3 regions of the Pseudomonas sp. ATCC 13867 genome follow, and region 3 is predicted to be linked to each of the others. Evidence: riboswitches for the same ligand, from Rfam matches in the RefSeq annotation. Region 3 holds a riboswitch; each other region holds the start of a gene.
What was found. A riboswitch is a leader RNA that binds a small molecule or an ion and turns the genes downstream of it on or off. The one in region 3 is predicted to bind cobalamin.
Positions count from the first base shown of each region.

Region 1: linked by a shared signal. The riboswitch ahead of cobG (precorrin-3B synthase) and the one ahead of H681_RS06895 (TonB-dependent receptor plug domain-containing protein) in region 3 are both predicted to bind cobalamin.
Region 2: linked by a shared signal. The riboswitch ahead of btuB (TonB-dependent vitamin B12 receptor) and the one ahead of H681_RS06895 (TonB-dependent receptor plug domain-containing protein) in region 3 are both predicted to bind cobalamin.

Region 1 covers NC_020829.1:656,573-659,843, forward strand. Annotated here, with positions in the region: gene H681_RS03035 (precorrin-2 C(20)-methyltransferase) at 1-7, opposite strand, end outside; gene H681_RS03040 (precorrin-8X methylmutase) at 7-633, opposite strand; gene cobG (precorrin-3B synthase) at 626-1,981, opposite strand; cobalamin riboswitch at 2,059-2,292, opposite strand; gene H681_RS03050 (bifunctional cobalt-precorrin-7 (C(5))-methyltransferase/cobalt-precorrin-6B (C(15))-methyltransferase) at 2,363-3,271, shown strand, end outside.
Region 2 covers NC_020829.1:4,049,960-4,053,230, reverse strand. Annotated here, with positions in the region: gene H681_RS18095 (FUSC family protein) at 1-1,513, shown strand, start outside; cobalamin riboswitch at 1,536-1,760, shown strand; gene btuB (TonB-dependent vitamin B12 receptor) at 1,873-3,271, shown strand, end outside.
Region 3 covers NC_020829.1:1,505,191-1,508,461, forward strand. Annotated here, with positions in the region: gene H681_RS06880 (DUF3303 domain-containing protein) at 1-194, opposite strand, end outside; gene H681_RS06885 (cupin domain-containing protein) at 386-754, opposite strand; gene H681_RS06890 (VOC family protein) at 933-1,361, shown strand; cobalamin riboswitch at 1,435-1,641, shown strand; gene H681_RS06895 (TonB-dependent receptor plug domain-containing protein) at 1,736-3,271, shown strand, end outside.

The DNA of each region.
Region 1 (3,271 bases), 850 kb from region 3:
CGGTCATCACTCCACCTCCGTGGCCAGGGCGTTCACCGCGGCGGCCGCCATCGCGCTGCCGCCACGGCGGCCGCGGACGATCACGTAGGGCACGCCACGGCTGTCGGCGGCGAGGGCGTCCTTGGATTCCATGGCGCCGACGAAGCCCACCGGGAAGCCGAGGATCAGCGCCGGTTTCGGTGCGCCGGCATCGAGCATTTCCAGCAGGTAGAAGAGCGCGGTCGGCGCGTTGCCTATCACCACCACGCTGCCTTCCAGGTGCTCGCGCCAGTGCTCCAGCGCCGCGGCCGAACGGGTGTTGCCCAGCTCGCGGGCGAGCGCCGGGACGTCCGGATCGTTGAGGGTGCAGATCACCTCGTTGTGCGCCGGCAGGCGCGCGCGGGTGATGCCCTCGGCGACCATTCGCGCATCGCAGAGGATCGGCGCGCCAGCGGCCAGCGCCGCTCGGCCGATGGCACCGGCGCCTGCGGAGAAGCGCAGGTCCTGCACGACGTCGACCATGCCGCAGGCGTGGATCACCCGCACGGCGAGTTTCTCGAGGTCGGCGGGGATGGCGGAGAGCTCGGCTTCGGCGCGGATGGTGGCGAAGGACTGGCGGTAGATCGCCTGGCCGTCGCGAATGTAATCAAGCATCGGTGGGGGCTCCGGGTGCGGCCAGCAGGTCGCCGGCAGCCTTGAGGGAAAGGTTGCGCGCCAGCGGCTGGCCGAAGCCGGCCACGCCATCGGCGCGACGGAACAGGTCATAGCGGTCGTCGGCGACGGCCAGCAGGGTGTAGGAGGCGACGTGGGCGGCGGCGCAGGAGCGCGGGCAGCCACACAGGTGCACGCCGGCCGGCGGTGCGTGGCGCAGGCGTTCGGCCAGGCGCAGGGCATCGGCCTTGGTGTCGGCCAGCCCGCGCGCGCAACCGCTGGCGCCGCTACAGGCGATGAGGCGCGACAGCGGCTGGGCGGCGTCGATCAGCAGGCCGAGATTGGCCAGTGCGCCGAGTGCGACGGGAGCATCGGCCGGGGCCACGTCGGGGAGTATCAGGCTTTGCCAGGGCGTCAGACGCAGCTGTCCGCCGCTGAAACGCTCTGTCAGATCGGCGAGGCCGAACAGTATCGAGCTGTCGAGACGACCGAGGACGAATCCCGCACCGACCAGGGTGCGTTCCGGCTGACGCTGCGGACGAATCCCCAGGTAACCGAAAGCCTGGGGCGCAGGACGCCGCCAGTTATCCACAAGTGGACCGAGTCGCAGGAGGAACGGCAGGCGTTGCTGCAGGCGCTCCAGCAGCGCTTCGTCGCGGAGCTTCTCGCGCAGGTGGCGCATGCGCGTCTGGCCGTCGCCGGCGAGATCGAGGAACAGGTGCAGCAGGGTTTCCACCAGCAGCGGTAGCTGCTCGGCGGACACCGCGGCGAGGGCGGGACGATCAGTCTTGCGCTGCGGCGGACAGCCGGCCAGGCCGAAGGCGAACAGCGGCGCGGCATCCTCAGACATCGCCGACAGCCAGATATCGTTGGGGTGCTCCAGCATCGCCAGCGACTCGCCGGCATCCAGTTGCACGCCGAACTTGGGCGAGAGGCCGTGGAAGCGTGGGGTGCGCTCCAGCAGATCGAGCAACTGACGCGCCAGCGGCTGGGCGTCGAATGCCGTGCCCGCATCCAGGCCGAGCGCCGGACTGACCAGCAGGTTGCGCACATCGTCCGCCGCCAGCTCGCGCGGGCCGAGGCCCGCGGCCAGCAGATCACGGCTCAGCGCATTCTCGGCACCGGCATGTACGCCACGAATCTGCAGGTTGGCGCGGTTGGTCGCTTCCAGCACGCCGTCGGCATGGCGTTCGGCAGCCAGGGCGATGGCGCGCGCGGCTTGGGCGTCGAGTTGTCCACAGGGCAGCTTGATGCGGCAGATGCCGCCATCGCGGGAGGCCACGATGCGCAGCAGGCCAGGGCAGGCATGCGGACGGACGGGCAGAGCTGAGGAGTCTTGCACTGAGGTCACCAGGGCTGGGTCGCGGTGACCTGCGAATCCCCACAGGGGACTTCACGACACCGATACACCCCGCTCGATGTCTGCACGCGCGACTGGTTTCGTCGGCAGGTCTCCTGGCTGGCAGGTCCTCATCCGGCACGGCCTTCCCGGTTGCCCAGTGGCCAGATCGACGACAACAGACGCTGTGGTCGAAGTGCGCGGACTCGCTGCTTACAGTTGCGGGGGCAGCCACGGTTTTTCCGTGTTCCCTCTTCGGCTCTCGGATGCATCGCCTTCAAACAGCGAAGCGTCCTACGAGCACCGACGATGCGGGTATTATGCCTGCTTTGCCCGAGGGCGGAACAAGCCTGCCCGTCGGATCGATCATCGCATCCCTTCAGAGGAATCCCCATGACGCCCTGGCTGACCATCGTCGGCATCGGCGAGGACGGTTACGCCGGCCTCGGCAAGGCGGCACGCCGTGCGCTGCTCGCAGCCAGCGAGGTGATCGGCGCGCCGCGCCAGTTGGCGCTGTTGCCGCACTGCCTGCGCGCCAGCCGTCAGGCCTGGCCGAGCCCGTTCAGCCTGGAGCCGGTACTGCGTCGGCGCGGTGAGCCGACCTGTGTGCTGGCCAGTGGCGACCCGATGCTGTTCGGCGTCGGCGCGAGCCTTTCCCGTCAGATTCCGCCCGAGGAAATGCAGGTCATTTCCGCACCATCGTCCGCCGCTCTGGCCGCCGCGCGGTTGGGGTGGGCGTTGCAGGACTGCACGCTGTTGTCGCTGCTGGCACGTCCGCTGGCGGCGCTCAACGCGCAGCTGCATCATGGCGCGAAACTGCTGGTCCTCAGCAACGACGGCGAGAGTCCGGCCGCCATCGCCGCGCTGCTGCGCGAGCGCGGCTTCGGCCCTAGCCGCATCTGCGTGCTGGAGCACCTGGGGGGCGAGTCGGAGCGGCGCATGGATGGGCTGGCCAGCGACTGGTCACCGAGCGAGACCGCTGCGCTGAATATCGTCGCGGTGCAATGCGTAGCCGGCTCAGACGCGGTTCGTCTGCCCCTGACCATCGGCTTGCCGGACGAGGCCTACCGCCATGATGGCCAACTGACCAAGCGCGATGTGCGCGCGGTGACCCTGGCGCGGCTGGCGCCAACGCCGGGCGAGTTGCTCTGGGACGTCGGCGCCGGCTGTGGCTCCATCGGCATCGAGTGGATGCGCGCGCACCCGAGTTGCCGCACGCTGGCCATCGAAGCCAACGACGGGCGCCAGGAACATATCCGCTTCAACCGCGATGCCCTTGGCGTGCCGGCGCTGCAACTGGTC
Region 2 (3,271 bases), 2.5 Mb from region 3:
GTTGCTCGAGCAGGCGCGCAAGGTCTGGTCGTCGACGCTGAAGGCGGCGTCCGCGGAAATGCTGGGCACCGATGAACACGCGGCGCTGATCGCTACCCTGGGCAGCATTCTGGAGCTGGATGGGCGGCAGGAGCAGGCGTGGTTCGAAGGTCCGACGGGGCGTCGGCGAGTGCCTGCGTTGCGTGGGCTCAATGCCGCCCTGCTCGGCCTGCTGCGCGCCGCGCGCCGGGTTGCGCGGGAGGGACGGTTGCTCGACGCCGCCGTCGAGCTGGCCGTGCGCCCCTGGCGCGAGCAGGTGCGCAAGTGCCTGGAGAATGCGCAACAGCCCGACTTCACCGCCTGCCGGGAGCATCTGCTCGGTGCGCTGGAGAACGTCGTAGGTGCACAGGAGCGCGATTACCTGGAATCTCTGCTGGCGGTGCTGGATCGGGGCCGGCAATCCCGGCGCAGCCTGGAAGTACTGCTTTACGGTGAAGCGACACGCGAGGCGCCGGCGCTGATCGTCTGGCACCGGGACGTCGAGCGCGGGCTGCTGTTCGGCCTGCGCAGCGCCCTGGCATTTCTCTGCGTGGCGGGGTTCTGGGTGGTCAGTGCCTGGCCCAGCGGCCTGGGCGCGGTTTCCATCACCGGTGTGGTGCTGAGCCTGTTCGCCAGCCGTGACGAGCCAGCCGGCGCGGGCCTGAACTTCCTGCGCGGCATCCTCCTCTCGATTCCCGTGGCGGCGGTTGCCGTGCTGGTGATCCTGCCGCGATGCGAAGGATTCACGGCGCTCTACAGCGTACTCGGCATACCGCTGTTCATCGCGGCGCTGTGCACGACGCGGCCGGCCATCGCCGCAATGGCATCGGCCTTCTGCATCTTCTTCGTGAAGAACGTGGGGCCGAGCAACCAGATGGTCTACGACCTCGACCACTTCCTCAATTCGGCGTTGGCGACGGTGCTGGGCGTGGGGTTCGCGGTGCTGGTGTTCAACCTGGTGGAGCTGCGGCCGGGGCGCCGCCACTACCGGCGAGTGCTCGGCGCACTGCTGGCCGACCTGGCACGGCTGACTCGTGGCCCGCTGCCCAGGCTGGAGGCCTGGTTCGACGGGCGCAGCGCCGACCGCCTGCTGCGCCTGGTGCAATACCAGGACGGCCTGCCGCGGGAACGCCGCGCCCAATGGCGGGGAGGGCTGTTCGGCCTGGCGTTGGCGGACGAACTGCTGTTCCTGCGCGACAGCCTGGGCACGGCGCGGGGGCCGCTGCGGCGCGCGCGGGACTCTTATCTGGCGCGGTTGCGGCAGTTGCTGCTCGACGGCGGGCCGCGTAACGACCGGGAGCATGCGCTGGATGGAGTCGAGGAGGCGCTGTCGGCTGCGTTGCAGGGCAATCGCTGGCTGGAGGAAGGCCAGCGCCGCCGGGCACGGGCCGCCGTCGGCCAATTGCGCTCGATCTGGTTGCGCTGGTGCCGGGAGGCTGCGGCCGACGCACCGGTGCGCTTCGTCACCCTGGGAGCGACAGGCCGCCGCAATTGACCGTGGCTGGCGACAGCCACTAAGCTGCGCGCCTGCTTCAGGTGCCCCCGGTGCAAGTCGGGGGTGAAACAGGGAAGCCGGTGAAGTCCGACCTCGCGGTCCGACCAGTCCGGCGCTGCCCCCGCAACGGTAAGCGAGCATCGAACCGCATTCCGCCACTGTGCCATCGGCATGGGAAGGCGCGGTTTCAGGAGCCTGTCACGGCCCACTCGCAAGCCCGGAGACCGGCCTGCTGCATGTCATGGCATCGCGGTGGGCGCTGTCGAGCGTTCCGGCGGATCGACCGCCGGGGCGCTACCGTCCTCCGCCTGCCTTTTTCGGTCAGAGCCGCGCGGGTGAGAGCGGCGGAGTGAGTTCACGTGAAGCATTTCCTCTATTGGCCGACAGCCCTGGCGCTGGGCGGCTTCTCCTGCATCGGCCTGGCGGCGGACGAAGCGCCGCTGGTGCTCGACGATCAACTGGTGACCGCCACGCGCACCGAGCGCCGCGCCGAGCAGACGCTCGCTTCGGTCAGCGTGCTGGACCGCGCCGACATCGAGCGCAGCCAGGCGCAATCGGTGCCCGACCTGCTGCGGCGGCTGCCGGGGATTTCCCTGGCCAGCAACGGCGGCCCCGGCAAGGCCACCAGCCTCTACCTGCGCGGCAGCGAATCCGACCATGTGCTGGTGCTGATCGACGGCATCAAGGCCGGCTCGGTTTCGTCCGGCGGTGCGTCCTTGCAGGACTTGCCGGTGGCGCTGATCGAGCGCATCGAAGTGGTGCGCGGGCCGCGTTCCAGTCTGTACGGTTCCGAGGCCATCGGCGGGGTGATCCAGATCTTCACCCGACAGGCACTGGAGCCGGGCTTCAAGCCCTGGGTCTACGCCGGGGCGGGTAGCCAGAGCACCTACGAAGGCAGCGCCGGAGCCTCGGCCGGCAACGGTCGCGGCTGGTTCGCCCTCGGCGTATCGAGCCTGGATACCGCTGGCATCGACGCCAAGGCCAACGGTGCCAGCGGCCATGAGCCGGACCGCGACGGCTACCGCAACCTGTCCGGTTCGCTGCGTGCCGGCTACCGTTTCGACAACGGCCTGGAGCTGGACGGCAGCCTGCTGCAAACCGATTCGCACAACGACTTCGACACGGTGAACAGCCGCCGCACCCAGGGCTTCGATGCCTACAACGATGGCGTGCAGCGGGTGATCGGCGGCCGCGCGCGCTTCGCGCCGCTGGAGCCCTGGCGGGTGAGCCTGTCCGCCGGGCGCAGCGAGGACAAGTCCGATGCCTACCAGGACGGTGCCTTCTACTCGCGCTTCGACAGCCGTCGCGACACCGCGTCCTGGCAGAACGACCTGGACCTCGCGCCCGGCCACACCCTGACCCTGGGCTACGACTGGCAGCAGGATGAACTAAGCAGTTCCACCGACTATGCGTTGACCTCCCGCGACAACCGCGGCACCTTCGCCCAGTACCTGGGCAGCGCGGGGCGGCATGACTGGCAACTGAGCCTGCGCCACGACGACAACCAGCAGTTCGGCAGCCGCAACACCGGCAACCTCGCCTGGGGCTACGCGCTGACCGACGCCGTACGGGCCTTCGCCAGCTACGGTACGGCGTTCAAGGCGCCGACCTTCAACGAACTCTATTACCCTGGCTACGGCAACCCCGACCTGGATGCGGAAACCTCGCGCAGCGTCGAACTCGGCGTGGACGGTCGCCACGGCTGGGGCCACTGGGCGGTGAACCTGTACCGCACGGCGATCGACGACCTGATCGCCT
Region 3 (3,271 bases):
CACTGCAGCATCCAGCGTTGCACGTCGAGGGGGTTCTCGGCTTCCGCCAGGCCGAAGCCGAGCATGTGGCCCATAGCGTGCCAGCGACCGACCAGCTTCACGCCGGGCGGCGGCTGGCCGCCGGTCTTGAGGAAGCGCTGGATGATCCTGTCGCGGTTCTCGATGGGGATGGTCCAGTTCACCAGATAAAGCATGTCGCACCTCCGGCCCGGCTCCGGGCTTCGCTGGACGCGGACCCGAACCGGCGACGCCGCCAGAGCCGCGCCTGTGTATCCCAGGCGTGACAGTCTCCGGCTGGGAGCGGCGTTCTTCCGACAGGCATAGCAGCAGCCAGCGAAGCGGGAGCGGCCGCTGATCGGCGGTCGCCAGGGCAGGTGATCGACGGTCAGATCCAGCGATCATTCTCCGCCGTGCGTTCGCCGCCCTGGTCGCCGGTGTTCAGCACGCCGCGCGGTTCGATCAGCATCACCTGCACCTCGTGTTCGGCATAGGGCTTGTGCTCGACGCCGCGAGGCACCACGTAGAGTTCGCCGGCTCGCAGGGTCAGCGGGCCGTCGCGGAAGTCGATGCGCAGCTCGCCGTCGAGCACGATGAAGGTCTCGTCGGTGTCGGCGTGGCTGTGCCAGACGAAATCGCCGTGCAGCTTCACCACCTTGAACTGGTAGTCGTTCATCTCGGCGATCACTCGCGGCTGCCAGGTCTCAGTGATGCGGCCGAGCTTGTCCTGCAGGTTGATCGGTTGGCGTTGGGTCACGGTGGTTTTCTCCTTGGGATCGTTCTGTCCAAACTACTGCTGGTCCCTGGAGCGGTCTTGCAGGAACTTGCGCTTCGGTGTCGCTCCCCGTGTTGCGGTTGGTCGCCGGGCAGCGCTGAGCAGCGCAAAGCGGGCGACTATGCTCAGAACCTCGCGCCCTTTTTCGCCGGAGATCGCCATGCCCACGCCCGCTCCCATCGCCCGCCCCAGCGTCATTCCCTGCCTGCGCTACCGCGATGCGCCGCAGGCCATCGACTGGCTGTGCGCCACCTTCGGTTTCCAGCGGCAGCTGGTGGTCGCCGATGACCACGGCGGCATCGCCCACGCGCAGTTGGCGCTGGCCGATGGCAGTGGGCTGGTGATGCTCGGGTCGCTGCACGACAACGAGTACGGCCGGCTGATGCGCCAGCCCGACGAGATTGGCGGCTGCACCCAGAGCATCTATGTGGTGGTGAGGGATGCCGAGGCGCTGTATCGCGCGGTAGTGGACGGTGGCGCGCAGATCGTCATCGACATCAAGGACGAGGACTACGGCGGCCAGGGTTTCACCTGCCGTGATCCGGAAGGGCACATCTGGAGTTTCGGTACCTACGATCCCTGGCACTGATCCTGCGCTTTTGCGCCGCTCCCGCAACATCCTGTTCAACCCCCGTGCTTGACGCTTTCGTTCCCCGAATGTTCAGATTCGCCCCGTTTCAGGTGCCCCCCGCCGCCGTGCGTGGGGTGAAACGGGAAGCCGGTGCGTCGCCCTCGTGCGATCAGTCCGGCGCTGCCCCCGCAACGGTAAGCGAGCGGAGCATCCACAAGGCCACTGTGCTCAGGCATGGGAAGGCGGATGTTTCATGATCCTCGCAAGCCCGGAGACCGGCCTGGAACCTGTTTGGCAAACCCGCGGTGGGCGGGCGTGAGCCGGTTCCCGGGGCGCGCTCGTTCCGGGTGTCGCTGCGCCGCCTGCGAAATCCCGATTTCGAGGCGATCACCTTGCAACTTCCTATCTATCCGAACCGGCGTGCCCTGCGCTGGACTCCCGTTTTCTCCCTCTGCGTCCTCGGCCCGCACCTGTCGGCAGCGCCGCTGAACCTGGCCGACGAAGTCGTCAACGCGCCTTCGGTGGAGTCCACCACCGTGGCGGACATGGCCCGCTACGGCAGCAAGCTGGAGGTCATCGACCGCCAGCAGATCGAACGCGCCGGCCCCAGCGCCGACATCACCCGCGTGCTGCAGATGTACGTGCCCGGCCTGTTCGTCGCGCCGAAGAACGGCCCGTTCGACTACGGCACCTACTCGCTGCTCGGCGGACGCAACGACGACACGCTGATCCTGCTGGACGGTGTGCGCCTGAACAACCGCCTCTACGGCGGCATCTACCTCGACACCCTGCCGACCACCGCGGTGGAGCGCATCGAAGTGCTCAAGGGCGGCCAGGGCCTGCTGTTCGGCACCCAGGCGGTGTCCGGGGTGATCAACATCGTCACCCGCAGCGCGCGCAGTCGCGAGGCATCCGGCGAGGTGAACCTCGGCCTGGACACCTTCAAGGGGCGCAGCGGTGATGCCCGCGCCGAGAAGATCGTGCACAACGGCCTGGGCGACCTTGGCCTGATGGCCTACGTCAGCCACAACCGCTCCGACGGCTACCAGCCGTACCGCGACCAGGACATGACCAGTACGGTCAGCGACAAGCGTCGCTCGTACGACGTCAACGTGTTCGGCGCCAAGGCCATCCAGGCCATCGGCGACGCTTCGCGCCTGGAGCTGTTCTACCAGTACGCCGATGCCGAACTGGACTTCGCCCGGCCGACCTCCAACCACCACACCAGCAACAACCGCGTGCAGCAGATCGCCACGGCGACCTTCCAGCAGAGTGTCGGCGACGATTTCAGCTGGTTCGCCAAGACCCACCTCAACGATTGGGACACCCGCTACGACCGCGTCTACAACCTGCAGGGCGGCGCTACCCAGGTGCTCAATCACAACGACTACTGGGGCTTCACCGACTGGGGCGCGCAGCTCGAAGGCAAGGCACGCTTCGGCGGTGGCCACGAGCTGGTCTTCGGCAACGACAACCAGTGGTACAAGGGCCAGGACGATGTGCTGATCATCGACAACGACAAGGCCGAATCCCACGCGCTCTACGCCCAGCTGCGACCGAACATCGAGGCGCTGCCCGACTGGCACCCGAGCCTGGGCGTGCGCCGCGAGGAAATCTCGGGCGGTGAGGGCGCCACGGTGTGGATGCTGACCTCGCTCTACGACCTCACGCAGCAGCTCAAACTGCGCGGCCAGTTGGGCACCGCCTTCAAGTTGCCTACCGCCGAGCAACTGTTCGTCAACGAACCAGGCGACGAAGTCGGCAATCGCGACCTCAAGCCCGAGCGCAGCCGCAACGCCGAACTGGGCCTGGACTACACCGGCGAGCTGTTCGACCAGCCGTGGAGCGGCAGCGTCACCCTGTTCCGTCGCGAGATCACCGACCTCATCACCCTCGTCGGCGATCAATGGGTGAACGGCAATGGCGAG